DNA from 2 places in the Rahnella sp. 1L-D-7-B-C2 genome. Region 2 is predicted to be linked to the other one. Evidence: predicted binding sites of a transcription regulator. Region 2 holds the regulator's gene; the other holds the start of a gene.

Region 1 (15,869 bases), on a different contig from region 2:
GGTTCAGGACGGAAATCCTGCGCAGCATGTGGTGGGATGGCCGGGGGATATGGCGTCGCTGGATGCGCAGAGCTGGGCGATGTATCTGAAAGCCTTTCCTGACATCGGTAAGATCCCGCTGCTTGGGCAGAATAACTACACCCAGATGAACGTCGAGAAGGTTATTGCGCTGAAGCCAGATCTGGTGATTTTGCCCGTTTACGCCAAAAAGCAGGACGATCACGATGTGATGCAGGAAGCCCTGACCAAAGCGGGGATCCCGGTGATCTACGTTGATCTGCGTGTCGATCAACTGCATAACACGATCCCCAGCGTGAAGCTGTTAGGCGATGTCCTCAACCATCCCGAAAAAGCGGCGCGTTTTATCGCCTTTTATCAGCAGCATATGAGTCGCGTACAACAACGTATTGCTGCCTATCAGGGAAAGAAGCCTACAGTGATGTTGCAGTTGCATCTGGGGCGGCGTGAAGCCTGTTGTACCACGGTTTCTCACGGTAATCTGGCGGATCTGCTGGCGTTTGCGGGTGGCGATAACATTGCTAAAGGCGCGTTTAAAAGCGTGTATGGCGATTTAAACCCGGAAGCGGTGATCGTCGCAAATCCGGATGTGTATATCACTACCGGTATGGCGGGGCCTGAAGGCAAGCGAGTGTCGAATCTGATGCTGGGCCCGCAGGTCACACAGGAAGAAGCCGCGCAGAGTTTCCGTCAGGTGATGGATCAACAACAGGTGCTTTCCACGCTGAAAGCCGTGCGGGAAGGGCGTGCGTTCAGCGTCTGGCATAACTTCTACCTCAGCCCGTACCATCTGGTGGATGTAGAAGTGTTTGCTAAAGCGATGTATCCTCAACTGTTCAAGGATGTCGATCCGCAACAAACCATGAAAGATCTTTATCAACAGTTTCTGCCGGTGCCGTTCAGCGGGACTTACTGGAGTACGTTACCTGCTAAGTAACGGGTGAGGAAAAATGTAAAACGTATTACGAATAACGTAAACCGTAAAACCGGCACATCTCTGTGCCGGCTCTGATCAACTGATCAATCTTAAACGTCCGTTTCTTGCTTGTTAGAAATCCACCGCTGCCGAGAGCACCACATTGCGCGGTTCGCCTTCAATCACGCGTAAATTTCCGGCGCTTGAGGAGTAATACTCTTTATCGAACAAGTTATTTACGTTGAGCTTAATCTGGGTATGTTTGCCCAGCAGTTGGTTATCCCAGGCGATAAATGCATCGACTACGGTGTAATCCGGCAGCGTAAAGCTGTTTTCCGGGTCACCCGCACGGGTACCGACATAACGCGCACCGCCGCCTACGCGGAAATCTCCCGGCACGACTGACCAGCGCATCGTGTGGCTGAGATAAAGGCTGCCCATGTTGGTTGGCGCATTCACCAGACGATTACCGACGTTGGCAGAATTCACGTCATCTTCGGTGATTTCCGTTTTGTCGTAACTGTAGTTGGCGGTCAGATCCCAGTCTTTGGCTATTTCTCCATTAAGTTCCAGCTCCGCGCCGGTCGAGCGTGCTTTCGGAATATTGCGGGTTACGCCGTTAATGAAGACGGACATGTCTTCTTCATCAATGCGATACACCGCCAGCGTGGCATCCAGACGCGGTGAAATCTGCCATTTGGTACCCACTTCATAGGTGGTGCCGCTTTCCGGGGAGGCCACGTTGCCGTTGTCATCCACATCGGTGGAAGGCGTAAAGGATTTACTGTAGTTGGCGTAGAACGAGAGGTCGTCCGTGAGTTTGTAAACCACGCCCACCTGCGGCAGGAATTTGTCATCGGTATCATCCAGACTTTGGCTGGGATTCAAGAAACCGGATGTCTGCTTCTGGTTGTAATGCTGGTAACGCCCCCCGACTACGCCGATCCATTTATCGGTCAGATGAATACTGTCTTTCAGGTAGATGGATTTGTTATACAGCGTATTACGCAAATTGCTGTTGCTGTCGGAATAAGTGCTGCTGTTGGTAATGGGTTCAACGCCGTAGACCGGATCGTACATGTTAAACGTACTGAAGGTTTTGCCACGATACGAGTACTGCTTATAGGTTTCGTTTTTCTCGTAATCGACGCCAATCAGCAGGTCATTCATCATTCCGAAGATTTCCTGATTACCGATCCAGTCCCATGACGTATAGCTGGTCTGATGGTTGAATCCGCGATTAGCATCCGCACGGCGGGTCACGGCGCCGGTTTCGGTATTTACTGCGGTGGCGCGGACTTCATTGCTGTCATAACGGCGCTGCTGCCAGGCGTAGGTCAGACGGGTTTTCCAGTCTTCATTCAGCTGATATTCCCACGTGGTGTTAAGGCGCTTGGTTTTTCCCCAGGCGTGGTTAGCCAGTTCGTCAAGACGACGGTTATAGGGGATATCCAGTGGTTTGCCGTTGGAGAACACCGTCCCGCGATCGTAGGGAATGTCGTATTTGTATTCCTGATAACTGATGTTGAAACTGGCTTTTTCACCGAACCAGCTCAGCGACGGCGCGAGCAGGGTATGGGAATCGCTGCCAAAGTTGCGCCAGTAATCTTCATACTGTCGCTCGGCTATCATACGAAATGCGAAACCATTGCCCAGAGGACCGGTAACGTCGAGAGTTCCCGCTCCGCCACCAAATCCGCCGGTACGGCCACTGACGCGGGTATTCCACTCATACTGCGGTTTTTTGGTGATCATGTTGATCACGCCGCCGGGGTTTTGGATCCCATACAGCAGTGACGCCGATCCTTTCAGCACTTCGATATGATCAATCGTCGAATCAAACCCCAGCCCCTGATTGCTGCGCACGCCATCAATCAGAATTGACCCGTCACTGTTCGCCCCAAACCCGCGCTTCACGAAACCATCTTCCGTTCCGCCCAGCGTATTTCCCTGTGTGACGCCGCTGACAAACTTCATCGCGTCATCCAGAGACGTCACATCGTAATCCTGAATCATCGACTGCGTGACCACGCTGACTGACTGCGGCGTTTCATTCAGCGGCGTATCGTTTTTGCTGGCCGTCGAGCTCTGCGTTGCGCTGTAATCGGTGGTATCCAGCGCATTGGCTTGCGCATTCACGGTAATAGAATCTTCAGAAGGCTGCGTCGCCGCGAGGAGAGGCGAGCAGTGGAGAATAGCTACAGCAACGACGGATTTCTTAAATCCACTGAGGAGAGTCCCGCGCGGGACATGAGTGAAAGACATGTGAGTGATTCCCTGAAATAAAATACAACCAAGTAAATACAAATGATAACGGTTTGCATTCTAATTGGGGGATTTACGAAAGGAAACAAAAAAGGCTGATGACAATAATTACAATTATGGGTGGCGGGGGGGTTTAACTGGCATCGTCCTCCCCCTTCGCAGGGGGAGGAGCAAAGCAAACGAGAAACCGAAACTTTCTCGGTCAGCGGTGAAAAGCCGCAGATTGCGCGGCATCCGCATATCTCACTCTACCGTCGAATACTTAACATAATGATTCGAGCAGTTAAAATGCGCCACATACCCCAGTGTTCCATTCGGGCCTTTGGCAGTGAACGGAATGTGGTAAGTGCCTTTATCTTCTTTCGCATCATCACTGATGAAGCTCAACACCGGGACCGACGTGCCCATATTGTCTTTGTCGTTGCCCCAGTTCGGGATACGGTTTTCCATATAGTCACGGGTGACGGTGTCGATCGCATTGCTCTTGCTTATCTGTGCGCAAGCGCCTTCGGTTGAACGCTGCATCCACCAGGGGTATATGTAGACCGAGCCCAGCATCACGACCATCATCAGGAAAATGAATGAAATAATTCCGATCAAAACGACTTTACTCATAGTACTTGCTGCTCCTGAAAATCTTCGCCAAATCATAGCCTGCGCAGAATATTCAATGTTATTTAACGATTAGAAAGCGCGTATGTTACGCCAGTTGGTCAGCAGAGGTTAAGTACTATCAGCCGTTCTGTTGCATTCGGTTACAGAAGCCAGTCCCGTGGGAAACTATGCGGTGTTAGCCTTTTATCACAATCATTATTTGCACAAGGAGTCACACATGAGTCAGCAATCCACACTTCAACAACCGGTCGTCGCCGTACTGGGCCTCGGCGCGATGGGGCATGCCTTTGCCGCAAACCTGATTAAAAAAGGGTTTACCACCCGCGTCTGGAACCGTACGACCTCCCGCGGAGATGATCTGGTCACCGCCGGGGCGACGCGTGGCACGACGCCGCGGGAAACCGTTGAAGGTGCAGATGTAGTGATCACTATGCTATCCGATGGCAAAACGTCGCTGGAGGTCTATCAGGGGGATAATGGTTTGCTGGCGGGGCTGAAACACGGCGGCATCATCGCGCAGATGGGGACGCTGGGTGTGGAAGCAACCGACAGCCTGATCGCCCTGATCAAAACGCAGCGTCCGGACGTGGTGTTCATCGATGCGCCAGTGTCCGGCACGAAAGCGCCGGCTGAGCAGGCGCAGATTGTGGTGCTGGCCAGCGGCGATCGGGAAGCGGGTGCTGCCGTGGAACCGGTATTTGCGGCGATATCCAAAGCGACTAAATGGCTGGGTGAGGCGGGGCGCGCTTCAAAAATGAAACTGGTGGTAAATGCCTGGCTGATTGCCATGATGGAAGGGATTGCCGAAACCACGCAACTGGCTGAAGAACTCGGTTTTACCACAGATGACCTGTGGAACGTGCTGGAAGGCGGACCGCTGGCGGCACCTTATATTAAAGGTAAAATGGAGATGTTCAAAAGCGACGATTATACACCGCAAATGCAGCTGACGTGGGCGCTGAAGGACATCAATCTGGCGCTGGAAGCGGGTAGTAAACTGGATCTGCCGGTGATGAAACGCATCAGCGAAACCTGGCAGGGCGTTGTGAGTGCCGGCTATGGCGAGAAGGATCTGGCTGTGGTGTATCGTTACCTTGGCGATAAACAATCTTAATAAACCCAGAGCCTCTGGTGAATGTGATGACTGACGAATGACAGATCATCACATTCATTACTCATCACCTGTCATTCATCACTCATCATTCATCACCCCTCATTCATAACTTCGCAGTATAAATCAGAGCATCTGGCTATTGGTTATCCGTTCGGAGGCTGTGATAGCGTCTGGATAGGAACACTTTTTTCATTCAAAGCGGAGTGAGTGATGAGCCAGCCTTCCACGAATATCCCATTGATCGACTTCAGCCACTTTTCAGCTTCGCCGCAAAAGCGCGAAACGTTTCTGTCAGAGTTGCGCTACGCCGCCCGCGAGATCGGTTTCTTCTATCTTAAAAATCACGGCGTCGATAAAACCTTACTGAGCGATGTGCAGAACGCATCGCGCCAGTTCTTTGCCTTGCCGGAAGAAGAAAAGCTGGCCGTGGCGATGATCAATTCCTCACATTTTCGCGGCTATAACCGCGCAGCGTCGGAAATTACGCGCGGTCAGCCTGACTGGCGTGAACAGTTTGATCTTGGCGCTGAGCGACCGGAACTGCTGATAGATGACAACACCCCGGCGTGGGCCAGATTACAGGGTCCGAATCAGTGGCCGGAGGCGTTACCGGAACTACGGCCATTGTTGCTGCGCTGGCAGCGTGAGATGACCGCGATGTCATTGCGTTTGCTGCGTGCGTTTGCGTTAGCGCTGAAACTGCCGGAAGAGGCGTTTGATCCCCTGTATGGCGAAAAGCCCAATGAACATATCAAGTTGATACGCTATCCGGGGCGGCCTGAAGGCGAGGGGAATCAGGGCGTCGGGGCGCACAAAGATTCCGGTTTCCTCAGTTTCTTGTTGCAGGACGAACAGCGCGGATTACAGGTTGAAGTGGAAAAGGACCAATGGGTGGAGGCGTTGCCTGTGCCGGATACGCTCGTGGTGAATATCGGTGAGTTGCTGGAGCTGGCGACCAACGGCTATCTGCGTGCCACCGTTCACCGCGTGGTGTCGCCGCCTGCAGCCGGTGAGCGCCTCTCGCTGGCGTTCTTCCTCGGCGCGCAGCTCGACGCCGTGGTGCCGCTGTTCCCGTTACCGCCAGAGCTGGCGAAAGAAGCGCGGGGCGAGGCCAGCGATCCGCTGAATCCGCTGTTCCGCGATGTTGGTTTCAATTATCTGAAAGGGCGGCTGCGCTCACATCCTGATGTCGCGCAGCGTTATTATTCGGACGTCACGCGTTGATCAGTTTTGTGGCGAGTTGGCGGTATCGATACTGACCACTGTTGACATCCCAGGTCGCAGACGATCGCTTTGTGGCTGATCCGGTTCCAGCTCAATTCGTACTGCAATTCGCTGTGAGATTTTTGTGAAGTTACCTGTAGCATTATCGGCTTTTAGCACGCTGAATTCAGAACCTGCGGCCGGGGAAATTCGCACCACGTGGCCTTTGAAAGCGCGATCGTTAAGGGCATCGACCGTAAACGTCGCCGGTGTGCCGACGCTCATCTCCGCCAGCTGGCGCTCTTTGAAGTTGGCTGTCACCCAGACTACCTTCGGTGTGATGGACGTCATCTGCGTGCCTGCCGTCACATATTGCCCCATGCGGGCGCTGACCTCGCCGAGCTGTCCGTCTGAGGGAGCAACAATTCGTGTATGTTGCAGATTAATTTCTGCGACTTCCACTTTGGCCTGTGCGGCCTTTAAGGCTGCTGCCAGCGAGGCTTTATTGGCATCCACCAGAGCCAGATCCTGACGGGCGATATTCACCGAAGCCCGCGCTTTAGCCACGTTGGCTTTGGCCGTCAGCAAGGCGGCATGTAGTTCATCCCCGATGGTTTTCGACACCAGACCTTTCGCCAGCAAGGTACTGTTACGGCCGGTATCGAGCGAGGCTTTACTTTCGGCGGCTTGCGCACTTTGCAGTTCTGCTTCGGCCAGTTGCAAACTGGCGGCGCTCGACGCACGATTTTGCTCGAAGTTTTGCAGTGTCACCTGCTGCTGTGCGGCAGCGGCCTGTGCCTGCAACAATTCCTGCCGGTAAGTGCTGTCGTCGATCAGAAACAGCACGTCACCTTTTTTTACCGGCATAAAATCCTGTACTTTAACGTCAGTGATGTACCCTGACACCTGTGGGCTGAGCAGGGTGACATTGCCACGTACGTAGGCGTTATCGGTTGATTCTACCTGCGAATTAAAGGGAAATAATTGCCAGCTGTATAAAACCAACATCACGCCGACCACACCCAGGCACAGCACCACTATGATTGACGGATAACGAAATAGATTTTTCATCACTTTTCCTGCATTACTCTTTTAGTTCGATGATAGAAACGAATGACTTACGCAACAGCCTCAGCGGCTTCGCGCTTTTTGGTCTGGATCCGTCCGACAATAATGTGCGCGCAAAGGACGGCAAAGCAGCCCAGCGACATGTAAAACACCACCATGAAAACATCGTTATACGCCAGCAATCCCGCCTGTTGAGTCACTTTCAGACTCAGTTGCGTAACCGTCTCGGCATTGAGCTGTGCGCCATCGTTTAATGCCGGTTTCAGCAAATGGCTGTACTGAGCAAGCCGCTCAAGCACCAGCGGATTTTGCAGTGAAATCCCTTCGACCAGCACGCTCGAGTGAAACTTCTCACGCAAAATTTGAATTGTCCCGAGGAACGCACCGCCAACCTGTGCGCCAACATTTTGGGTTGAGAGAAACACCAGCACAAAACTGATGATCTGGCTCTGGCCGTATTGCAGCGCCCGGATAAACCCGAGCCACAGGGAGGTGGGCAGAAATATTGCCCCACCAAAGGCAACCATTCCCTGCGTCAGATAAAACTGCTCGGGGCGCGTATCCAGAGTCGAATGCGCATCCATCCACGCCGCCACGCCAATCAGTGCGATTGAGAACAAATGGATGTAAACAATCCGGTTGGCTTTATGAATAATGCTGACGAACACCAGCCCGGCGAACGTCGCGGCCAGAATGATGCAAAACAGCGTAATAAGCTGATCGTTGAGCAATCCAACCAGATTCAGAAAGCCCACCATGCCGGTGGTTTGCTCTGAAAGCAGCATTCGAACGAACAGCATTGAACCGGTAAACAGCAGCATTTCGGGAGTCATCAGCCAGCGTAAATCGATAATTGGATTCTTGCGTCGCAACTCCACCATAAATGAGAGCGTCAGCGCGATAATCCCGACGACCAGAACTTCACCAATCCAGTCCTTTTCCTGCCACCAGTAGTAGCGGCCCATGGTCAGCACGACCGACATACAGGCCACGGCGGTTGCGATCAGCGGGTAGCTTATCCAGTCCGTACGCTCGAAGACTTTCACGCGCGGCGGGTGAGTCAGCGGCAAAATCCAGATGATGGCCAGACAGATCAGCGACAGACCGGATTCCAGCATCGTCAGCTGGTGCCAGTGCCCGAGATCTAGCAGGTGCGGCGAAATGATGCGGGAAATCGGCAACGAAATCTGGCTGCCCGCCAGCCCAAAGCACAGTCCCGCTGTCAGCTTTTTCGCCGGTGGGAAAATCTCAAACATATAGAACAACGCCAGCGGCCCAAGCGATGCCATCGCCAAACCCATGACTGCGCGCACGGCCACGGCGGTCTGAAAATCATGGGTAAACATTTGCGCCATGGAGGCGACGGCAAAAAACAGCAGGCCGTATTCACCAAAGCGACGAAAGCCAAACTGGGTACGGATTTTATACAGCAGGATGGTGCCGGTCACACTGGTGGCGGTATACGCGGCAATCAGCCAGTAGCTTTCGACGTTAGAAATTCCAAGCGATCCCTGGATCCCAGGCAGATTTGATCCCACCAGATTGATCCCCAGCCCTTGCGTCATACCAATAATCAACGACGCCATGACGTATACACCGATACGTAATCGTGGGTAACGGGAGAGCCAGTCATGCACCTGAACGGCAAACGGGTGATGCGTTGAGGGCGGGACCGATCCGGCTTCGGTTGCTGGCGCGGGGGGCTCTTTTAGTGGTGATGCATCCCGTGTTGTTAATTCACCGGCATCCTGCCGGACATCTGAATCAGAACGCGTCGTCATCGTTATGCCTTATAAGTCATTACCCAACTAGCTTGTAGCTTGCTACATAATGTAGTGAGGCATTTCAAAAGTGTCTAGTTCAATTATTCATATCAGTGATATTTACAAATTCAAATAGGGAATAATCAATCAATTACAGAAGTGATTATTGCGGGTAAAAAGAGAGGGTAAGGAGAAAGAATCGCCACTTAAAGCGCGGCGATATTGGCAGTTATGGCGGCAAGAACGCCACGGGCAACGGTGATATTTTCTTCAGGGATGCCTTCCATCACACGGATTAATATGTCGTCAGTCATGCTGCGTACCTGATTGGCCAGATCGTTACCTGCTTCGGTCAGCACGATGTCTTTGGACCGACGGTCGTTTTCACCGGGGCATCGCTCTAATAGCCCTAGCTGTGCAAGGCTGTCAAACAGGCGTATCGCGGTCGGGTGTTCGACTTCCAGCAGTGCGGTAAGCTCTCCCTGCGGAAGACGGCCATTGGCCGCTTCCAGATGCAACAGGACCTGTCCACGGGCAAGTGTCAGCCCGATGGTTTTGAAACGGGCATCACAATAAGTCCGTAACTGGCGGCCAATATGGATGGTTTCCGGGAGGAAGCGCAGGGTAGGCGAAGCGGCCTCCGGTCGGCGGCGTAATGTAGTCAAAGGATCCTCACAGATGGTGCTTTTGATGGCGTCAGGTTAGCACGGTATGTGATATTTTCCACAAAAGTGAGGCCGCTGTTAACATTTTGAGACAACCGTAAGGCGCTGTCTGGCAGTGAAGAACCAGACAGCGGGGCGCTATTTTGGGGAGATGATATCCACGTGGGAGATATTGCATCGAAAATACACGAGTAGAACGGCATCAGATGTTCATCGGCAAACCATTCATCAATATTCAGGAGAAAATCGCATGCAACCTGTCATTAATATGATCACGCTGGGCGTTAAGGATTTAGCCGCCGCCACCGAGTTTTATCAAAATGGATTAGGATTTCCAAAAGTGGTGATTGATTCAGACAGCGTCAGCTTCTTTGAACTGGCGGGCGCGTGGTTGTCCTTATTCCCGTGGGATGAACTGGCCAGGGACGCGCAGGTCAGTGCTCAGGGGGAAGGTTTTCGCGGTATGGCTCTGGCACAAACCGTGGCCAGTGAAGCAAAAGTGGACGCGATTCTTAAACAGGCAGTGAAAGCAGGCGGGACGCTAATTAAACCAGGACAGAAAGTATTCTGGGGCGGATATTCTGGCTACTTCGCCGATCCGGACGGACATCTTTGGGAAATCGCCTATAACCCGTTTATGAAAATCGGGCCAAAAGATGAGTAATTAGTTACAACATACTTTCTGTTTCTTTTTAAAAAACAGCGTCGTCTGTAACTCTGATAAACACCGCCAGACGGCGGTGTCTACTTATAATGTCTGGCAGGAAAAGGGGGCTTATAATCCGCGTTTTTCCATCAAAACCGCCAGATCAACCAGACGATTGGAGAAGCCCCATTCGTTGTCATACCAGGCGAGGATCTTCACCAGTTTTCCGCCAATAACCAACGTAGAAAGGCCGTCGATAATAGACGAGCGCGGATCGCCACGATAATCACTCGAAACCAGTGGTTCATCGCTGTAGCCCAGAATGCCTTTGAGCGGGCCGGATTCAGCAGCTTGACGGAATGCCGAGTTGATTTCTTCTACCGTTGCTTCGCGTTTTAAATTAACTGTGAGATCGACGATTGAAACCACCGGTACCGGCACGCGCAGTGAATAACCCGTCATGCGTCCGGCAAGTTCCGGGATGACTTTCCCGATGGCTTTTGCCGCTCCGCTGGAATACGGAACAATCGACACTGCTGCCGCACGGGCGCCGCGCAAATCTTTTTCCGGCTGGTCATGCAGAGCCTGACTGTTGGTATAGGCGTGGGTGGTGTTCATCAGGCCATGTTCAATCCCGAAGGTTTGATGAAGAACCTGTGCGGCCGGTGCTAAACCGTTTGTTGTGCAGCTGCCGTTACTCACCACTTTATGTTTAGCCGGGTCATACTGATCGTCATTCACGCCCAGCACGATGGTAATATCGTCATCTTTACCCGGGGCGGAAATTATGACGCGTTTCGCGCCGCCGTGAGTGATATGCACTTCAGCCTTAGCTTTATCCGTGAAGAAACCGGTGGCTTCGATAACGATATCGACGCCGGTACTGCTCCAGGGAATAGCGGCCGGATCTCTTTCAGAGAATACGCGGATGCTTTTGCCATCGACCAAAAGCTGGCCTTCACCTGCTTCAACGGTAGCGTTCAGCGTGCCGGAAAGGGAATCATATTTAAGAAGATGGGCGAGAGTTTTACTGTCAGTGAGATCATTGATCGCCACCACCTGAAAGTCATCGCGACCGAGAGCCGCGCGCAGGACGTTTCGTCCGATTCTGCCGAATCCGTTAATACCAACTTTGACCATGATGCACTCCTTAGTTAGCGGAACTGCATTCAATGTAGCCTCAAGCTGGATTGGCGTAAATGACAATAAAGAATCATTTTACGCCAACATACGTGCGCAAAATCGTTCGCGATATTCAGTGGGGGTGAGTTGTAGATTACGCTCAAAAACGCGGCGCAGATTCAGGCCAGTGCCAAAGCCTGTCATGACCGCGATTTGTTCAACACCAAGAGTGGTTTGTTCAAGCCGCTGTCTGGCAGCATTCAGACGGACTTCCTCGACATACTTCGCCGGTGTTATTCCGGTTTCACGAGTAAATACGCGGGTGAAATTGCGCGGACTCATCGCGACGCGCTCTGCCAGTTGTTCGACAGAAAGATCTGCCGTGATGTTATCTGGCAGCCAGCTCTGGAGGTCTCGGATCGGGCCTTCTGCGGCCTGATTTAACAAATAGCGGCTGAATTGCGCCTGACTACCGGGCCTGCGCAGAAACATCACTAAATCCTGTGCCACGTCGCGGGCCAGATTGAAACCGTGATCGTCCTCGACCAATGCGAGAGTGAGGTCAAAACCTGAACTGACACCGCCGGAGGTCCAGACTGTACCGTCCTGAACGTAGATCGGACCGCGTTCAACCAGGACTTGTGGGAATTCTGATTGCAGTGTATCGAGTAAACGCCAGTGTGTGGTGGCATGGCGTCCATTGAGCAGACCCGTTTCCGCCAGCAGCATTGCGCCGCCGCAAATGGAAACAACGCGGCCGGCATGGGGCGCAGCCTTTTTTATCCACTGAACTACGTCGGAGCCTTCTTCTTTAGTCAGGCCTTTGCCAGTGATAAGGATGGTATCGCGTGGAATGAGTGGATCGAGATCGCATAAACGGTGATCAGCCAACAGGTTCAGACCAGAAGCGCCGTGAACCACACGGTGCGGTTGCGTCGTGGCCAGGGTAACCTGATAAGCTGGCGTTCGGGCGTCCTTAGACATCAGACGATTTGCCTGCATGAGGATATCGGCGATACCAGCTGCTTCGAACAACATGCCCCCGTCGGGGATGATAATCAGAAATGTATGCATGGCGTTAAAGGTACTTTTTGTACAAAATAAGTCAATAGTCTGTGCGTAAGAATAATGCCAGAGCAGGGCGCAACAATCGTCAATCTCTGAGAATTCGCATCTTGAAAAGAGGTTAAGTAGTCAAAAAAAAACCAATTAATACATGACCTTCAGAGACGATAACGGTATCTTGTTTTCGCCAATAATCCCTAATTTATTCCTGGTAATTCATGACTTCATTACTCAAAAATCCGTCTCGTTTATGCATGATTCTAATGCTGTTGATTTTGGCAGGCTGTTCCAGCAAACCGCATTATAAAAAATATGATTCTCACGCCTTTGACGATGAAATCGAATATGCTGCTGATAAATACAAAGTCGACCGGAAACTGGTGAAAGCCATCATTCAGGTGGAATCCAGTTACAATCCGAAAGCCGTCAGTCCTTCAAACGCGATTGGTTTGATGCAGCTGAAAGCCTCAACGAGCGGCTGTGACGCATACCGATACAAAGGTAAACGCGGTTGCCCGGATAACGACGATTTATATGATCCCGAAACCAACATTGATTTGGGAACGGCTTACATCAGCGCGTTGCAGCATCAGCAACTAAACTGGATCAATAATCCGGTTACGCGGCGTTACGCAACCGAAGTTGCTTATGCCAACGGTGCCGGTGCATTGCTTCGGACATTTTCCAGCAACCGCCAGACGGCCATCAGCATGATTAACCAGCTGTCGCCCGAAGCATTTCACTGGCACGTCCGCCAATATCATCCGGCAGCTCAGGCTCCAAGATATATGGCAAAAGTCGAAAAAGTCTATGCCGGTTTATAGTGCGTAAACCTGACAGCAGGTAGTTTGCTACGTAAATTCTGCAGTATTATGGTACTGATGAAATCTCAGAATTCACGTAGCGCGATCAATTTCAAAACCGTTTTATTAGAGAAAAGGTCGTTTTCAATGCCGGATAATATGTTTACGGATTTTCCAGACGAGGCGCTAAGCAGACAAGCCGAAACCTTTGAAAGGTTGTTAACTCAGCCAGGCGTGCGTATCGAGAGAATTATTTCCACCGGACAATCGAGCCCACCAGATTTCTGGTACTGCCAGCCACAAAGCGAGTGGGTGATGGTGCTGCAAGGCTCAGCCGGTTTACGGCTGAGAGATGAAAGCGAAACGCGGGTTATGAAAGCCGGTGACTTCGTGAATATTCCCGCGCTCTGTAAGCACCGCGTCGAATGGACAGATGATAAAGAAACAACGGTCTGGGTAGCTGTGCATTATGGTGAAGTAAGGACTGAAGATGAGGCAGGGAAGTTGGATTAAGGTAACTTAGGATTGCGGGTGCGTAACCTGATATCCTATTTAACATAATATACATTATGCGTACTTAAGGTGTAGTAGCTAAATTGAGATGTCCGGTTCTAGCAAACTTAAAATATCGTACTCTCCAGAACCTCAGCGTTCGTCAGGTGCAACGTCTTCTCAACCGCTATCAGATGATAGTTTTGCGCTTAGTCAAACTTACATAATATTTCAAGCGCCCACTCAAAAACCTTATTGTTTAAGTGGCTTAGTTTGGATAATTTATCCCCTCTTAATATTTAAATTTACTCACATTTCGGAAAATGGATTTGTGAGAATATGAATCTTGCAATTCAATATTCTCTCAAGTCTGGCGCTACATCCCCCGGTATTTTCAACTGATAAAATAGAGAGTTTATGATCCCTATTATTACAAATGATGTGATCGAACATATCGCGCCAAGAATGGTTATTATGCAGGCGTGGAATGACATGGTTAATGGAATTGGATATGCAACCGGGAATTCAGCGCGGGCTCGTGGAGCGCGTCGTAGCTGGTTTGGAAAAGAAATGGTGTCATCTTCAGAGCTGTTGAATAATCTTATTTTACTGCAGAATTTCGTTAATTCGACTAAACCTTTGACCATTGCCTATGACCGAAGCCGGGATATTCCGACGGCAGTTGCTTATACGTTTGCACGACGTATAGATGATCCATTACGTGTTCCTGCCATTTATCTGACGAAAAAGTTCAGCGTAATTGAACCTAATGAAAGAGTGAAATATTTGATGAAAAACCGCAATACACGCGGTGTACAAATTATCGCTCTGGCACATGAACTTTCACATTTAGTGCTGGGAACTAACCGAAAATCCCCCTGCTTCTTAACCGAAAAGTATGCTCAGGAAGCCATGTATTTACGGGATAAGAACCCCTTATACGCACTAAACAATGCGGATAATTATGGTTATTGTGTTGAAATGTGTTCTTAGGTCTTCACAAACGATTTACCATTTTGGAAATGCAGGAAAATTTATGAAAAAAATCACTTTTTATGGCCGTTTTGAAACCGATATCCTTGCCGGTCGTAAAACCATCACACTGCGTGAAGCCAGCGATGCAGATTTTGTTGCAGGAGATCAGGTGCGCGTCAGCCGTTATGAAGATGATGTGTATTTCTGCACTATTGAAGTGACTGGCGTGACGCCGGTACTGTTTGACGATCTCAACAACGCCCACGCGGTACAAGAAAACATGACATTACCGGAATTGAAACAGGTGATCAGCGAGATTTATCCGGGGCTTAAACAGCTGTTTATGATTGAGTTCCGCCTGATTTAATTGCCATAAAGTGCGCCGTTTTAACACCGGCGCTCCCTTTTCTTTCTCAGCCCTGCCAGCGTGAATTGCGGATAATCGAACAGAAATTCCCTTTGATAAATGCTGGTTCTTTATCAGCAATCACGTCGGCTTTAACATTACCGAACGTCGTTTGTGGTTTGTTTTTTATGCCGTCATAAAAGGCCTGAATAATATCTTCTTTAAACGTAGCCGTACGCGGATGCGCATCGACCACGGCTGTTCGCACATCATCCTGATATTCCAGATAATTAATCCCCAGAACATCCATTTCTACGCCTGCTGTCACCAGTGCAATCACTGGATCCATAAACTCGGGAATGCCGGGTGTGGTGTGTAACGCAATGGCTGTCCAGACTTTATCCATATCCCTGGCACTGACGCCGTATTGCTGCATGAATTCCCGTGCGGCATTGGCTCCGTCAACTTCAAAACGTTTATCGCAGCTGCAATTTTCATGCGTTAGGCCCATGTCGTGAAACATACAGCCAATATAAAGCAGTTCGTGATCGACCTTCAATTCACGTTGCTGGCCAGCCAGTGCAGCCCAGTAATACACACGACTGGAATGGTGAAACAATAAATCTGATTCGGTATCGCGAACTAATTCGGTCGCTTCGCGGGCCATTTTGCTGTCGGGAATGCGGATGCCATGAATGTTCAGACTCATGATAGTTCTCCTGAAGGGTTGATTAAAACCAGCTTAAGCCGCAGGATGAATGTCATCAATCGACGTAATATTACGATTAAGGAC
Region 2 (15,869 bases):
TGCCGGGGCTGACATTGTTGCCACCCAAACGCATTCACCACCGCGGACGTCAGGTGCAGGAGTTTGACCTCGACGCCGCGCTGGCGCGCCGCCCAGCCCTGATCCTGATGGACGAACTGGCGCACAGCAACGCGGCCGGTTCGCGCCATCCTAAACGCTGGCAGGACATCGAAGAATTACTCAATGCCGGTATCGACGTGTTTACCACCGTAAACGTTCAGCATCTCGAAAGCCTGAACGACGTGGTCAGCGGCGTAACCGGCATTATTATTCGTGAAACCGTCCCCGACCGTCTGTTTGATGACGCCAGCGAAGTGGTGCTGGTGGATTTACCCCCCGACTCCCTGCGTCAGCGCCTGAAAGAGGGCAAAGTTTATATTCCCGGTCAGGCTGAACGCGCCATCGAGCACTTTTTCCGTAAAGGCAATCTTATTGCCCTGCGCGAACTTTCACTGCGCCGCACCGCCGATCGCGTTGACGATCAGATGCGGGAATACCGCGACGATCAGGGCGTCAACCGCGTATGGCACACCCGCGATGCGCTGCTGTTATGCATCGGGCACGGCGGCGGCAATGAAAAGCTGGTCCGCGTTGCATCACGTCTGGCGGCGCGCCTTGGCTGCGTCTGGCACGCTGTGTATGTCGAAACGCCACGTCTGCACCGCTTGCCTGAAGGCCAGCGCCGCGCGATTTTGCATTCACTGAAACTGGCACAGGAGCTGGGCGCTGAAACCGCCACGCTCTCAGAGCCGCACGAAGAACAGGCGATTTTGCGCTATGCCCGCGAGCATCGACTGGGCAAAATCATGATGGGCCGCCGCCGTGAAAAACGCTGGAAACCCGGTGGCAGCTTTGCCGACAAGCTGGCAGATATCGGCCCGGATCTCGATCTGATTATCGTCGGGCTGGAAGATTCCCCTGCCACGCCGGTGCGTAAAGAGCAGGATTCACGCACGTTCGCCGACCGCTTCAGCCGCCAGCTGTGGGGCTGTTCGCTGGCTGTCGCACTGTGCGCGCTGATCACCGTACTGGCACAGTGGCTTATCCCGGCCTTCGACCAGGCCAACCTGGTGATGGTCTATCTGCTCGGGGTGGTGATCGTCGCACTGTTTTATGGCCGCTGGCCGTCGGTGCTGGCGGCGGTGATTAACGTCGTCAGTTTTGACTTATTCTTTGTGCAGCCGCGCGGCTCGCTCGCCGTCACCGACGCGCAATATCTGGTGACTTTCGGCGTGATGCTGCTGGTCGGTATTCTGATCGGGAATCTCACCGCCGGTGTACGTTATCAGGCGCGCATCGCCCGCCATCGCGAAAAACGTGCACAGCATCTGTATGAGATGTCGAAAAGCCTCAGTCAGGCGCTGACGCCGGAAGCCATCGCACAAACCAGCCGCCACTTTATTTCCTCCAGCCTGCACGCCAAAACCGCCATTCTGCTGCCGCAGGAAAACGGCGAGCTGGCGCAGCCTGCCGGAGAAGTAACGTCGATTGTGGTGGACGACGCCATCGCGCGCTGGAGTTTTGATAAGAAACTGCCCGCCGGTGCGGGCACCGATACCCTGCCCGGCGTGCCGTATCAGTTGCTGCCGCTGGTGGCGTCCGGCGGATCCTGCGGGCTGCTGGCGGTGGAGCCCACCAACATTCGCCAACTGCTGGTGCCGGAACAGCAGCGTTTGTTGCAGACATTTACCGTGCTTATCGCCAACGCCCTCGACCGCCTGCATTTGGCCGCCAGGGCGGAATCTGCACGTCTGGAAACCGAACGCGAGCAGCTGCGCAACTCACTGCTTTCGGCTCTCTCTCACGATTTACGCACGCCGCTCACCGTGCTGTTCGGGCAGGCGGAAATCCTGACGCTGGATCTGGCTTCAGAGGGCTCAAAACACGCCCCGCAGGCCAGCCAGATCCGCCAGCAGGTACTGAGTACCACGCGGCTGGTGAACAATTTGCTGGATATGGCGCGCATTCAGTCGGGCGGGTTTAATCTGCGCAAAGAGTGGCAGTCGGTGGAAGAGATCACCGGCAGCGCGTTGCGGATGCTGGAACCGGTGCTGGCCAACGATAATATCGAAATCGATTTACCGGCAGAAATGGTGCTGGTGAACTGCGATGCCAGCCTGATCGAGCGGGTGCTGATCAACCTGCTGGAGAACGCCCATAAATATGCCGGGATCGGCGCAACCATCGGTATCAAAGCCACGCCGCTGGAGGAATGGCTGGAGATCGAAGTCTGGGATAACGGCCCCGGCATTGCGGCGGGAACCGAGCAAAGAATCTTTGAGAAATTCGCGCGCGGGAATAAAGAATCGGCCATTCCGGGTGTAGGGTTGGGATTAGCCATTTGTCGTGCCATTATTGAGGTGCACGACGGCCGGATCTGGGCAGAAAACGGTCCGAACGGCGGTGCGCGTTTCCGTTTCAGGCTGCCGCTGGAAGCGTTGCCTGATATGGAGAATGACATGGAAAAAGACATCGGCGAGGCCCCGTGACCGCATCCCCCATCAATATTTTGATTGTTGAAGACGAAAAAGAGATCCGCCGCTTTGTGCGCACAGCGCTGGAGGCGGAAGGCTTACGGGTGTTTGAAAGCGAAACATTGCAGCGCGGGCTGATTGAGGCCGGCACGCGAAAACCGGATCTGATTATTCTCGATCTCGGTTTACCGGACGGTGACGGCCTGACCTATATTCGCGATTTGCGCCACTGGAGCGCCATCCCGATCATTGTGTTGTCGGCACGCACCCGCGAAGAAGACAAAATTGCCGCGCTGGATGCCGGTGCCGATGATTTTCTCACCAAGCCATTTGGCGTCGGTGAACTGCTGGCGCGGGTTCGTGTGGCGCTGCGCCGTCAGGCAAACAGCTCGCAGGAAAGCCCGCTGGTCACGTTTTCCGATGTGACTGTCGATCTGATTAACCGTCGCGTACAGCGTAACGGTGAGGACTGTCATCTGACGCCGATCGAGTTTCGCCTGCTGGCCGAGTTGCTGGCAAACAGCGGCAAAGTCATTACACAACGTCAGTTACTGAGCCACGTCTGGGGCCCGAATTACGTCGAACACAGCCATTATCTGCGCATCTACATGGGGCATTTGCGCCAGAAACTGGAGGCCGACGCCACCCGTCCGCGTCATTTACTGACCGAAACGGGAGTGGGTTATCGCTTTATGCCGTAGGGGCTTCGGTGGCGTCAGTGTCGGTTTTAACCGGCGCAAATTCCGCTTCGATACTCTCTGCCGCCTGCTGCAAAATCGCGCTTACACGCAGTACCTGCTCCGGCGTTAAATCATCACGCATCATATTGCCGCGCAGCGCGTGTTTCAGCCGATGCATGGTTTCATGGATGCCTGCCGCCAGATTGTTTTCCTTCGGTCGGGTTGCACCGGCCAGACGGGCAAAAATCACATCCACCGCATCCTGATGCTGCGCCAGCTCAGTTTTACCGGCTTCGGTTAACTGATAGCTTTTGCGGCCATTTCCGGTGGCCACGGCTTCCAGAAAATCTTGTTCTTCCAGCAATGTGAGCGTCGGATAAATCACCCCCGGACTTGGCACATACAGGCCAGAAGAGGCTTCTTCGATGGCTTTGATTAACTCATACCCATGACTCGGTTTCTTCGCCACCAGCGCCAGCAGAACGCGGCGTAAATCACCATGCTCAAACAGACGATGCACACCGCGTTCACCGCGAGGACCGCCCCGGCGACCTTCGCCACGACCACCGCGACGTTCACGACCTTCTTCACCACGTTCTTCACCACGATGACGGCCGTCACGACGTAAAGCATGACGCTCGCTGTGACCACTCACTTCTGACTCATGACGGCAATGGCCGCGATGCCCCTCTTCCCTGCTACCGTGACCACGATGACGGCCTTCAAACATTTTGCTAAACATATTTTATGTCCTATTTAGATATATCGAATTATTTCGATATATCTAAATTAGATCGAATTTCAACATCTGGCAAGCCTGAACGTGAATTTAGATATATCTTTTTTATTTCGTAAATCGCAGGCAAAAAAAAGCGCTGAATAATCAGCGCTTTTGATGAGATAAAGAAACAGGCTTATTTGGCGTCGGCGAGCACTTTGCTGACGATTTCTACCGCTTCTTTCTCGATTTGCTCACGATGTTCTGCACCGAGGAAGCTTTCACAATAGATTTTGTACGCTTCTTCTGTACCGGACGGACGTGCCGCGAACCAGCCGTTTTTGGTCATCACTTTCAGACCGCCGATCGACGCGCCGTTGCCCGGTGCGTTAGTCAGACGGGCGGTGATCGGGTCACCGGCCAGCGTATCCGCTTTCACCTGTTCAGGGGAAAGTTTAGACAGCGCGGCTTTCTGGGCGTGAGTCGCAGGCGCCTGGATACGGTTGTAGCTTGGCGCACCAAAGCGGGCGGCCAGCTCGTTGTAATGTTCCTGCGGATTCTTGCCGGTCACCGCGGTAATTTCCGCAGCCAGCAGGCACATGATGATGCCGTCTTTGTCAGTTGACCACGGCGTGCCGTCAAAACGCAGGAAAGAAGCCCCTGCGCTTTCTTCGCCACCAAAACCGAAGCTGCCGTCAAACAGACCATCGACGAACCATTTGAAACCGACCGGGACTTCGACCAGTTTGCGGCCTAAATCTTCAACAACGCGGTCAATCATTGCGCTTGAGACCAGCGTTTTACCGACGGCGACGTCTTTGCCCCACTGTGGACGATGCTGGAACAGGTACTGAATCGCCACGGCCAGATAATGGTTAGGGTTCATCAGACCAGCAGGCGTCACGATACCGTGGCGGTCGTAGTCAGGGTCATTGGCGAAGGCCAGATCGAATTTATCACGCAGTGCCAGCAAACCGGCCATTGCGGATTCAGACGAGCAGTCCATACGGATCACACCGTCGTGGTCGAGATGCATGAAACGGAAAGTCTGATCGACGTGATCGTTCACCAGCGTCAGATCCAGTTTGTAATGCTCAGCAATGCGCTTCCAGTATTCAATACCGGAGCCACCGAGCGGATCCACACCCAGTTTCAGACCGGCTTTCTGAATCGCGGCCATGTCGACGATTTCAGTCAGGCCTTCGATAAACGGCTGAACCAAATCCTGTTCAGTCAGATGACCACTTTTCCACGTCTGATCCAGAGACTGACGCTTCACACCAGCGAGTTTCGCCGCCAGCAGTGCATTAGCGCGTTTCTCGATAACCGAGGTCAGATTAGTATCTGCCGGGCCGCCGTTGGTCGGGTTATATTTAATGCCGCCATCTTCCGGTGGGTTGTGCGACGGGGTGATGACGATGCCATCAGCCAGTGCGCCGCCCTTGCGGTTATGGGTCAGGATCGCGTGAGACACCGCCGGAGTGGGGGTGAAACCGTTGTCTTCCTGCACAATGACGTCAACGCCGTTGGCCGTCAGCACTTCCAGCACGGAGATAAATGCCGGTTCGGACAGCGCATGGGTATCTTTCCCCACGTAGCACGGACCGGTAGTGCCCTGCTCTTTGCGCACTTCGGCGATCGCCTGAGCAATTGCCAGAATGTGCGCTTCATTAAAGCTGTGACGCAACGAACTACCGCGATGGCCGGACGTGCCGAATTTCACCGCATGCGCGGTGTTTTGTGGGTCCGGTTGCAGAACGTAATATTGTGACGTTAACTGCGCCACATTAATCAAATCGCTTTGCTGAGCAGGTTGCCCTGCACGGGGGTGATTAGCCACTGGCGCTTCTCCCTGACGCTGAAATTAGAGGGTGCCGCACACTTTGTCAGTCAGTTCCGCCGGGAACTGCATGAGCTGCATGATGTGTTCGATCATGCTGCGTTTGCGACCTGTGTTGGTATTCGTGATAACCCAATACGGCGTTCCGGGAACGTGTTTAGGCTTGGTATGGATGCCGTTTTGCAGCAGCGTTTGCTGGTCACCGGCAAAATAAGTGCGCGTGCGGCCGGTCAAAGAGTCGGTCGCAGCAGCAAATTCTTTCGCGTTCAGGCTGTACAAGGTCGACAGAATCAGCATAAAGCGATTCACCGCTTTGGTCTGCTCGGCGTATTCATCGGAAAGCAGCAGTTCGCGAACGGCGCGGACTTTATCACGCGACGTCGGTGCCGCAGCGGCAGCCGGTTTTTCCTGAACAACGGTGCCCGGGATGTTAGCCGCTGGCGCGGCAGGTGCGGTCTGACCGGCAGTAAACTTCAACATACGGCGCAGAATATCAGACGCACTTTCACCGATAGCTTGTGTGTGGCTGGCAATGTAGCGGTAGAGTTCTTCGTCAACCTCAATAGTTTTCATCTTTATCCAGTACTGTTTTTCTACTTAATTTGTTCAAAAGGATTATACAAATTTCTACGCGTTTACAAACAGGGAATCGTGCCGCGAAGCAAAAAGCAGCATTATTACCTTTCGCTGCATGCTGGCCCCGGCCTGTTGTTCTCCACGTAGTAAAATCCCGCTCAGGCATCTGGCAGAAAACTTTCTGTTTTAAAAATTATCCGCCACTCATGATAACCTAATGAGATTGTTTATCTGTATGAACTTCGCCATGAAATTACATTATCGCCTGCAAGAACCTGAAGTCTCTGGAAGCACAGCCCTGCCGGTTTTGTTAATCCACGGTTTGTTCGGAACCCTTGATAATCTGGGCGTTCTGGCCCGCGACCTGAAACAACAGCATAGAGTGTTGCAGGTAGATTTGCGAAATCACGGTCAGTCCGGACGCTCGGATGAGATGTCTTACGCCGCGATGGCGCAGGATTTAGTGGAGACGTTAGAAGAAGTCGGTTTCCAAAAAATCATCGTTATCGGCCACTCCATGGGGGGAAAAGCCGCGATGGCGCTGACGGCGCTTATCCCGGACCGCATCGAAAAGCTGATCGCCATTGATATCGCACCGGTGGATTATCACACCCGCCGTCACGACGAAATTTTTGCCGCGATTAATGCCGTGACCACCGCCGGAGTACGCGATCGCACGTCTGCCACCGCCTGCATGCAAGAGCATATAAAGGAAGATGGCGTGATCCAGTTCCTGCTCAAATCCTTCCAGCAGGGAGAATGGCGTTTCAACGTGCCGGTTTTGATGAGTGAGTACGATACGATTATCGGCTGGGAGAATGTGCCCGCGTGGGATCACCCGGCCTTATTCATTCGCGGCGGCCTGTCGCCGTATGTGCAGGACGCCTACCGTGAAGATATTGCCCGCCAGTTCCCGCAGGCAAAAGCCTATGTGGTCGCCGGAACCGGTCACTGGGTTCACGCGGAAAAACCTGACGCCGTGCTACGCGCTGTGCATCGTTTCATCGATTCGCCTGAGGTTTAACATCCTGGGGATAAATTGTGCAAAAAGTCTGCACAACTTCAGAAGTTATCATGAAATCAGGGCAATCAGGCGTTGTGAACTCCTGGCGCGCTAGGGTATGATTGCGCGCTATAATTTTGCCGCCCCGTTTCGCTCAGGTCGAGTGGCGGGGGGTGAATTGGGTCAGGGTTTCTTAGCCCGAAATGTGTGAAACGCTCGTCAGGAATCGGCTTGCCGTTTTCCGATGTAAAAACTTCCCTGGTTGTACCGCTACCTATGGCAAAAGAACAACTGGATCGCACGACGATTGATCTGTTCGCAGATGACCGCCGTCCGGGGCGTCCAAAAACAAATCCGCTATCCCGTGATGAACAGCTCAGGATCAACAAGCGCAACCAGTTACGCCGCGATAAAGCGAGCGGCCTGCGTCGTGTCGAGCTGAAAATGAACGCCGATGCTGTTGATACACTCAATAAGCTGGCAGAAGAACGCAATATCAGCCGGAGCGAATTGATTGAAGAGATGCTGCTGGCGCATCTTAACGGTCATGAAGGCTGATTAAAAACGGGTAACCTTTTCAGGCTACCCGTTTGTTTTTCTACTTATACTGCTCAACGTGTCCCTTCACTGCATTACTCAGAACGTTTCCCAGTTTTCCGAACTTTTCGCAGAAATCATGCCCGTATCCGGTCGTAACAACGGCGCAGAAATCATTCCCGCAGGTTTTGACCCGACGCGCGTGACGCTGTCTCGTAGTTTGAACGTCGCAACGGCGTTATTGAGCAATGCGGCCTGCTCTTCCAGAGAAACGGCGGCCTGAGATGCCTGTTCCACCAGCGCGGCATTTTGCTGGGTGACGCTGTCCATCTGCGTGACGGCCACAGCGACCTGGCTGATGCCTTTGCTTTGCTCATCGGAGGCAGACGCGATTTCCGCCATGATGTCGGTGACATGCGTAATCGAGCGCACCACTTCGTTCATGGTCTGACCGGCGTTCTCCACCAGTTTGGATCCGCTGTCAACGCGGGAAACCGATTCGCTGATGAGCTGCTCAATCTCCTTCGCGGCCTGCGCGCTGCGCTGTGCCAGATTACGCACTTCGCTGGCGACCACGGCAAATCCGCGCCCCTGTTCACCTGCGCGCGCGGCTTCTACCGCAGCGTTCAGCGCCAGAATGTTGGTCTGGAAGGCAATGCTGTTGATGACCGAGGTTATCTCAGCAATTTTCTTCGAGCTGCCGGAAATATCTTTCATGGTACTGACAACGTCGGCCACAATGTTGCCGCCTTTGCGGGCGGTGCCAGACGCTTCAATCACCAGCTGGCTGGCGTGATGGGCGTTGTCGGCGTTATGTTTCACCGTTGCGGTCAGCTCTTCCATGCTGGCTGCCGTTTCTTCCAGCGCCGAGGCCTGCTCTTCCGTACGGGAAGAGAGATCGTTATTGCCGGCAGAAATTTCGGACGCTCCCTGATAAATGTTGTTGGTACAGTTGCGGATGGTTTGAACCGTGTTCACCAGGCTGGCTTGCATGATGTTGAGTAACGGGATCAGCTTACCGGCACAGTTTTTACCAAACTCTTCCATTTGATTTGTCAGATCACCGCTGGCAATCAGTGCAAACTGATCGCGGATCTTATCCAGCGGTTTCACCAGCGCCATAACAAGATAGCGGTCAGTCAGCAGCAGAATAATCAGACCAATGATGAACGCTGTAATCTGAATCACTTTGCTGACGTAGGTCAGATGGTTAGATTCCGTTTGCGCCGCGCTGAAGTCCACGGCAATCTGGCCGCTGACTTTTTGCATTGCCGCGCCAAAATCACGGCTCAGCGGCGGAACGGTGGTGTTCGCTAACTGATTGTAGACATCGATATTTTTGTTGCTGGCAGCCTCAAACAACGGGTTGACGCCCTGGGCGACAAGACTTTCCCAGCTGGCAAGCAACTCCTGAACCGCAGATTCTTCCAGGCCCGGATGTGGCGCAGCTTTAAATCCCGCCAAAGCCTGAGTCAGGCCATCGAGAGACTGTTTTGCGCTATCAAAAATTTCCGGCCCTTTGGTCGGATCGGCCTGAAGCTGCGAGACGGCACGGCTCAAACGGGTGACGGTACGAAAATACTGATCATTTCCTTTGCTGATCAGCGCCATGTTGTTGACGAGTTCGGAACTGTTCCTGGTGTTTTGGGTCAGTGTGTTAAGCGAGCTGACGGTGTAAAGCGATACACCGGCCCACATGACGCAAAAAACGCCAAGAATGGCTAATAAAGCGGTCCTGATGGTAATGTTTTTCAAAAACTGCACGATATGCCTCTCTCGAAACATGACTGTTTCTGGTCTGAGGATTGAGGGGGATGCGGAGAATCAAGACATGTAACCAGCGGGCGGGTGCCTCTGGACATGTTTGAACACCTCTCCGGGCATCGATTTCTTTATTATGTTGAGATTGCTCTCGCATCATCTATCGGCTGAGCGTGCTTAAACTTAAGGAGTGCGTCGGACTATTTCTTCACTTTGCTTTTAACCTCAATACCTTTGAGGTTAAACACAGACATTCAAAAGACACGAAGGCGATAACACTTAAAAAGTTTGGCCGATAAACTTATTCGTCAGTTAAGAAGGCGCGCAGAAGCATATTCTCCGCCACGCGAGTTTGCTATTATCAGCGTTATTATTGCCTGCAATGTAGGGCTTATCATTGAGAACAAGAGGTTAGACATCTTATGGCCGTAGTAGGAATCTTCTTTGGATCCGATACAGGTAACACCGAAAACATCGCAAAAATGATCCAGAAACAACTGGGTAAAGATGTTGCTGAGGTGCATGACATTGCGAAGAGCAGCAAAGAGGATCTGGAAAAATTCGATATTTTGCTGATCGGTATTCCAACCTGGTATTACGGTGAAGCCCAGTGTGACTGGGATGACTTCTTCCCTAGCCTGGAAGAGATCGACTTCGAAGGTAAGCTGGTTGCGCTGTTTGGCTGTGGCGATCAGGAAGACTATGCAGAATATTTCTGTGACGCACTGGGCACCGTGCGCGACATCATTGAGCCACGCGGCGCGGTGATTGTGGGTCACTGGCCAACCGAAGGCTACCACTTCGAAGCCTCAAAAGGTCTGGCCGATGATAAACACTTCATCGGACTGGCGATTGACGAAGACCGTCAGCCTGAATTAACCAATGAGCGCGTTGATGCGTGGGTTAAGCAAATTACAGAAGAATTGAGCCTTTCAGAAATTATTGGCTAAAAACCCTGTTGGCCCTGAGGATTTATTCTACAATTGAAGGGCCAAACTATTACTGAAATTAACAATTTAGCCACAACAAAATTGTTACTTTCCGTAGTATCAAGGTACACTGAGTTCATCTGTTTTTTCTATCGATCAAGTCGTTGCATTATCTGGTGTGACTGGCATTTAGTGATCTTTATTAACAGGCAATCGTTTAGGGGATCGGCACACTTCCGTTAAACGAAGGATCCTAAACGAACAATTTTGTGCCGCTGATGCCACAGGCTCCATGCCTCAACTTGATTAGCACATAGTAACAGGACTGAATCCGCATGACTGACAACAACACCGCACTGAAGAAAGCCGGCTTAAAAGTCACGCTTCCGCGCCTTAAAATCCTGGAAGTGCTGCAAGCGCCGGAAGGTCATCACGTGAGTGCGGAAGATCTGTACAAACAACTGATTGATATGGGTGAAGAGATTGGTCTGGCGACGGTTTACCGCGTTTTGAACCAGTTTGATGACGCCGGTATCGTGACCCGTCATAACTTCGAAGGCGGCAAATCCGTATTCGAACTGACCCAGCAACATCACCACGACCACCTGATCTGCTTAGATTGTGGCCGCGTGATTGAATTCCGCGACGAATATATCGAAGGTCGTCAGCGTGAAATCGCTAAGAAACATGGCATCAAACTGACCAACCACAGCCTGTACCTGTACGGTCACTGTGAAGCAGGCGATTGCCGCGAAGATGATTCTTTGCACAATGATAAACCCGCGCAGTAATCTGCCCGGTTCGGCGAAGTTGCCGTCAACGTAAAGACTTAACTAACCGCTGAAAAGCGGTTTTTTTTGGCCTACGCGATGAACATCAGATGTAAAAAACCCCGGAAAACCGGGGTTTTGTTTTTTAGCCTCAGGCGGTTTCGCTTAAAGCTTATCTGTCACCGGCTCTGCACGGCTGAAGCGTTTACCATCCGCAGACGCGGAGCGTACCCAGACGTCACCGGTGATTTGCGGTTTTTGAACATCATCATAACGCTGCCATTGCTTGCCACCGTCGACGGAATACTCTATCGCCAGCCCGGGCAGCGACGTATTCGCCTGAAGTTTTCCGCCGTTCACCTGCGCGCCCGGCACAGGCAGACGATAAGCAACGCCTGCCGCATCCATTTTCGGTAACTCTCGCTGCCCCATCAGGTTGGCGAAGCGCAGCCAGTCGGTGTGCAGTGCTTTGGTATCGACGTGATGAGTTTTACCACCGGCGAATTCGCGTCCTGCCTTATAATCCATTTCCCAGTTTGCCCGGTGCCAGGCACGTTCTGCCAGCGGCAACAGTCGCGGATAGATCATGTATTCCATCCGGTCATCGGTACGCACCACTTCGCTCCACAGTTGTGCGGAAATCCCGTACGCGCCCGGCCAGGGTTTGTCACTTTTCGCCTCGAAAGCGTTACCGTCACGATCGACAGAGGTTTCAGCATTCTGCGGCAGGTTATCCGGTGCGAAGCTGAAAACTTTCGCTTCATCGCTGTAACGTGTACCCCAATAGAACCCCTTTTCCAGCGGAGTCACTTCGTACGGGAAGTCGAAGTAAACGTAATCCGGATTCGAAATTGTCACTTCGAAGCCTTTGTTCGCCCAATCGTTTACTGAGTCGAAACCGCCCCAATAGAGCGTATCCCAGAAGTTTACGCCGATACGTTTAGTGGCGAAGGAACTGGCATCTCTGGCATCTTTCAGGCCGTCCTGCCATGCCTGCATTCTTTCGATACCGTGGGCATTCACCAGCTTGCTGACTTCCATTGCGAAGTAACTTGGCAGATGCTCAACGTCCGCGACTTTGCCGGAAGAAATCATTGCCTGACAGACCTGTGACTGCGCCCAGGGTTTATCCTGCTTGCTCAGATCAATCACGCCTTTTGCCGGATCGATCTTACCGTTTTTATCCTGATAGCCCGGACCGAGGAAGATGTTTTTCGCCTCGTCACCGCCAAAATGCCAGGTGCTGAGCGGCTGTCCGGCCTCTTTGTGCATTTGGGCGATTTCGCCAATCACTTTATCTGCAAAGCGTTTGGACGATTCCATACAAGGGTTCAGATACCCGTGGCGATCATAGAACTGGACGCCGGTAGTATTTGAGGTGTCAGTCGGATCCAGCAGGCGGAACTCATTGGCTTCTTCCTCTTTACCCGCCGCATGCAGTTTTCGGTAACGCGCCTCCATTGAAATCACCGCCGCACGGGCGTGCGCAGGCATGTCGATTTCCGGGATCACGTTGATCTGACGCGCATTGGCGTACTTCACAATCTCGATGTAATCGGCACGGGAGAAATGCCCGCTGCCGTTGTTGTCCGAATCCGGGCCAGAACCCAACTGCGGCAACAGGCATTTGGTTTCAGTCAGGTCGTGACAGCGTTTACTGCCGATATCCGTGAGCTCCGGCAAGCCAGGGATCTCGATGCGCCAGCCCTCATCATCGCTAAGATGGAAGTGGAAAGTATTCAGTTTGTATGCGGACATCTGGTCGAGTAATCGCAGAACCGCGGCTTTAGAATGGAAGTTGCGGCCAACGTCGAGGAACATCGCGCGGTATTCAAAACGCGGTGCATCTTTGGCGTCCAGGCTGGCGATTTTTTTACTGCCATCGGCAGGCACTAAAGAAAGAATCGACTGTAAACCGTAGAACACGCCGGCCTGATCGAAACCGGTAACCTGTGCACCCTTCTCACCAATATTGAGAATATACGCGCCTTCAGTCGCCTGCTTTCCGCTGAATTTGTCTTTCTCAATGCGCGTAGTGATCGGATAGCCTTTGGCATTTTCAGTGATGCCCAGCAGCGCAAAGCGTTCGGTCACCGCGATCGCCGCCGGTTTGGCCAGCGCGCTCAGATCGAGTGCCACGCCGCCTGCCAGCGACACATCTTTCGCATGAATTTTCACTTCCAGCGGTGTCGGAATAATTTGCCCGCGCAAGGTCGCCGCAGGCAGTACTTTCAGCTCGTCATTTTTCACATAACGGCTGACCGGCGTCATCAGAACGTTTTTGTCATCCGCCGTGCGCTTCCACTGGTCGCCCTTAAACGGCGTGACGAACTGATGCAAATCTTCGGTATCGGTGTTCGCCAGCACTTTTGGCTGGGCATTTGACGATGTCGCATACCAGCGCGGGATCAGATCGGTTTCAAACAGTTGCCAGTATTCGCCGACCACCGGAATGCTGACCGACTGATTGGCCGGGAAGCCTTTGAATTTGTTGGTCGGCTCGATTTTATGCAGGTCGCCGGTCACGCGGGTGATGGTGAACTGATCGTTATCGACTTTCAAAATACGGCGAACGTTGTGAAAATAAATCGCCCAGTCGTTGCCTTCGATCGCCTCACCGGCATTGGTCAGGGTGATGATGGCCGTGTTGCAGGATGCCCAGTCGGCGCCCAGCAGGCTGCAATCCGTACCGTGCGCACCGGCCTGATTATCCTGTAATGCATAATTCACTTTCAGCTGGCTAAGCTGGTCTGCCAGCTGCTGATCGGCATTCGCCGCAGACATACCGCCAAGCATCCCGCCCATCAGCGTCGCTGCTGCCAGTGCGTTGAGTCTGAATTTATTCATCTTCAACCTCATCCTTAATTCGTTGGTTTAGGGGAATTATTCGCTCGGATTTCCTGCCAGATTTTGCCGCAGTCGTCGGCGTAAGCCTGGCCGTCACCGGTTTTACGCGCGGTCAGGCAGCGCTGGTAATCCACCACACGCACCGTTTCCTGTTCGGCAAATTGCTTGTGTGCTTTTTCCTGTTTAAGGACGTCCAGTACAGTCCGGCACGAGGCTATTTTATCCGGCGATCCTTCCGCCTTATTGATACAGGCGCTGTAGGCCTCACGCAGTTTGGTGTCTTCTTTTTGCGCCGTTGTCGGAGCACAACCAGCCAACAGAACGGAAGTAACAACGATCATCAGTAATTTATTCATCGACATGGCGACCTCAGAAAATAGTGAATGGAGCGATAACGATGAATTTGACGTCTTTTTCATCCTGGAAGATGTTGCCGTAACCACCGCCCCAGCTCGGAATATCCGAATGGTTGTCGTACTGGGTGTAATGCAGTTTGAACAGCGTGCCTTTGGCTCGACCTTCCTGAATGGTGTACAGCGCATCCAGACTCCAGGCGCTCTCTTTCAGGCGCTGGCTCTGGTCATAAGCCGCGTTAGTGCTTGGCTTGGCGTCCCAGGCGTAAACGTAAGAACCGCCCACCGCGAAGCCCGGCAGATCCCATTTGGCCAGATCGTATAACACCCCGGCATAGACTGCTTTTTCACCATTGGCGTTGAAGTCAGAACGGTTATCCCACCACACATCAAGACGGCCGTTGGATGAGGAATAAGTCGGTGTCATACGCTGCAGGAAATATCCCTGATTCCCTTCTGCCTTAACCATCGTTCCTTCAAGACGCCAGTTGAACTGACCCGTGGTGTAGCCGAATGTCAGCGCCTGCAACCATGCGAGGCCGTCATACAAACTGTTCGGATCGTTCTTGTCGCTGATACGGTCTTGTGCACCGTAGAACTGGTAGCTGGTGGTCAGCGGATTGCCCAGCAGATCGACCTTATAGGACGCTTTGGCAAAGTACTGATCGACGTAGCTTTCCGCTTCGCCATAGGCCGCTTCGAGGACGAAATCATTTTTAAAATCATATTTCGCGCCGAGGGAGTGAATGTAGGAGACACCGGTTTTCTTGTCATTCTGGCGGAAATCATCCATTTCCAGATGCCACGGAGATTTATATTCGTCCGCCCACATGTAGGAGAAGCTCAGCTCGCCCGGTTCGCCGAAATCATGTTTATAACCGGCTTCCGCGCCGCGATAGGTACCCGGCATGAAGCTCCAGTGCGGCGCGATCAGCGTCTGCCCGGTAGGCTGGATATAACCCGCGTGCCCCCAGAAACCGCCATATTTAAATTTACCTGCGGCTTTGTACAGACTGACCCCGCCCTTATCGCCGGAGTAATCTTCGTCGTAGGCGTGGTTTTTGGAAGAGAAAGCGATTTCGTTCGGGTGGCCGCTGTCGCTGGCTTCAGCCAGCTCAATCGCAGTAAAAGCTGCGACGTCGATACCGAACATATCCCACGCATAACCGGAGGAGAAATCCAGATTCAGGTTGGCGGTGGAGTGAGAAAGGTTAGTGGCGTACTTATCGTAATCAGGGTTGTTGACCGTGACTTTCGAGCCGTCAGGTCGGGTTTCTTCTTTGGTCTTGTTCAGATCTTTGCGGTCACGTTCACGTTGCCAGTAGTAAACTCCGCCAGTCAGCGTGGAATCATCAATAAAGCCTTCCGCTCTGACTTCTTT

What was found. The regulator Fur, encoded in region 2, represses iron uptake genes when iron is present. The targets are predictions, from matches to a motif close to ATAATAATGAGAACNACTATCAA.
Region 1: the regulator Fur is predicted to act here: its motif matches at 3,236-3,258, upstream of AC0Z7K_RS21510 (TonB-dependent siderophore receptor).

What each region holds. Positions count from the first base shown of each region.
Region 1 is NZ_JBXAVQ010000021.1:4,956-20,824, forward strand. It holds gene AC0Z7K_RS21505 (ABC transporter substrate-binding protein) at 1-955, shown strand, start outside; gene AC0Z7K_RS21510 (TonB-dependent siderophore receptor) at 1,067-3,199, opposite strand; gene AC0Z7K_RS21515 (YebF family protein) at 3,443-3,814, opposite strand; gene AC0Z7K_RS21520 (NAD(P)-dependent oxidoreductase) at 4,032-4,928, shown strand; gene AC0Z7K_RS21525 (isopenicillin N synthase family dioxygenase) at 5,139-6,152, shown strand; gene AC0Z7K_RS21530 (HlyD family secretion protein) at 6,153-7,202, opposite strand; gene AC0Z7K_RS21535 (MFS transporter) at 7,250-8,980, opposite strand; gene AC0Z7K_RS21540 (MarR family winged helix-turn-helix transcriptional regulator) at 9,169-9,627, opposite strand; gene AC0Z7K_RS21545 (VOC family protein) at 9,878-10,291, shown strand; gene gap (type I glyceraldehyde-3-phosphate dehydrogenase) at 10,403-11,413, opposite strand; gene AC0Z7K_RS21555 (GlxA family transcriptional regulator) at 11,492-12,469, opposite strand; gene AC0Z7K_RS21560 (transglycosylase SLT domain-containing protein) at 12,679-13,284, shown strand; gene AC0Z7K_RS21565 (cupin domain-containing protein) at 13,342-13,776, shown strand; gene AC0Z7K_RS21570 (hypothetical protein) at 14,173-14,748, shown strand; gene yqfB (N(4)-acetylcytidine aminohydrolase) at 14,792-15,097, shown strand; gene AC0Z7K_RS21580 (HD domain-containing protein) at 15,144-15,785, opposite strand.
Region 2 is NZ_JBXAVQ010000001.1:652,328-668,196, forward strand. It holds gene kdpD (two-component system sensor histidine kinase KdpD) at 1-2,489, shown strand, start outside; gene kdpE (two-component system response regulator KdpE) at 2,486-3,175, shown strand; gene AC0Z7K_RS02945 (PadR family transcriptional regulator) at 3,165-3,896, opposite strand; gene pgm (phosphoglucomutase (alpha-D-glucose-1,6-bisphosphate-dependent)) at 4,069-5,712, opposite strand; gene seqA (replication initiation negative regulator SeqA) at 5,737-6,285, opposite strand; gene ybfF (esterase) at 6,524-7,312, shown strand; gene ybfE (LexA regulated protein) at 7,568-7,849, shown strand; gene AC0Z7K_RS02970 (methyl-accepting chemotaxis protein) at 7,928-9,592, opposite strand; gene fldA (flavodoxin FldA) at 10,012-10,539, shown strand; gene fur (ferric iron uptake transcriptional regulator) at 10,854-11,309, shown strand; gene AC0Z7K_RS02985 (beta-N-acetylhexosaminidase) at 11,454-14,135, opposite strand; gene chiQ (ChiQ/YbfN family lipoprotein) at 14,150-14,491, opposite strand; gene chiP (chitoporin ChiP) at 14,505-15,869, opposite strand, start outside.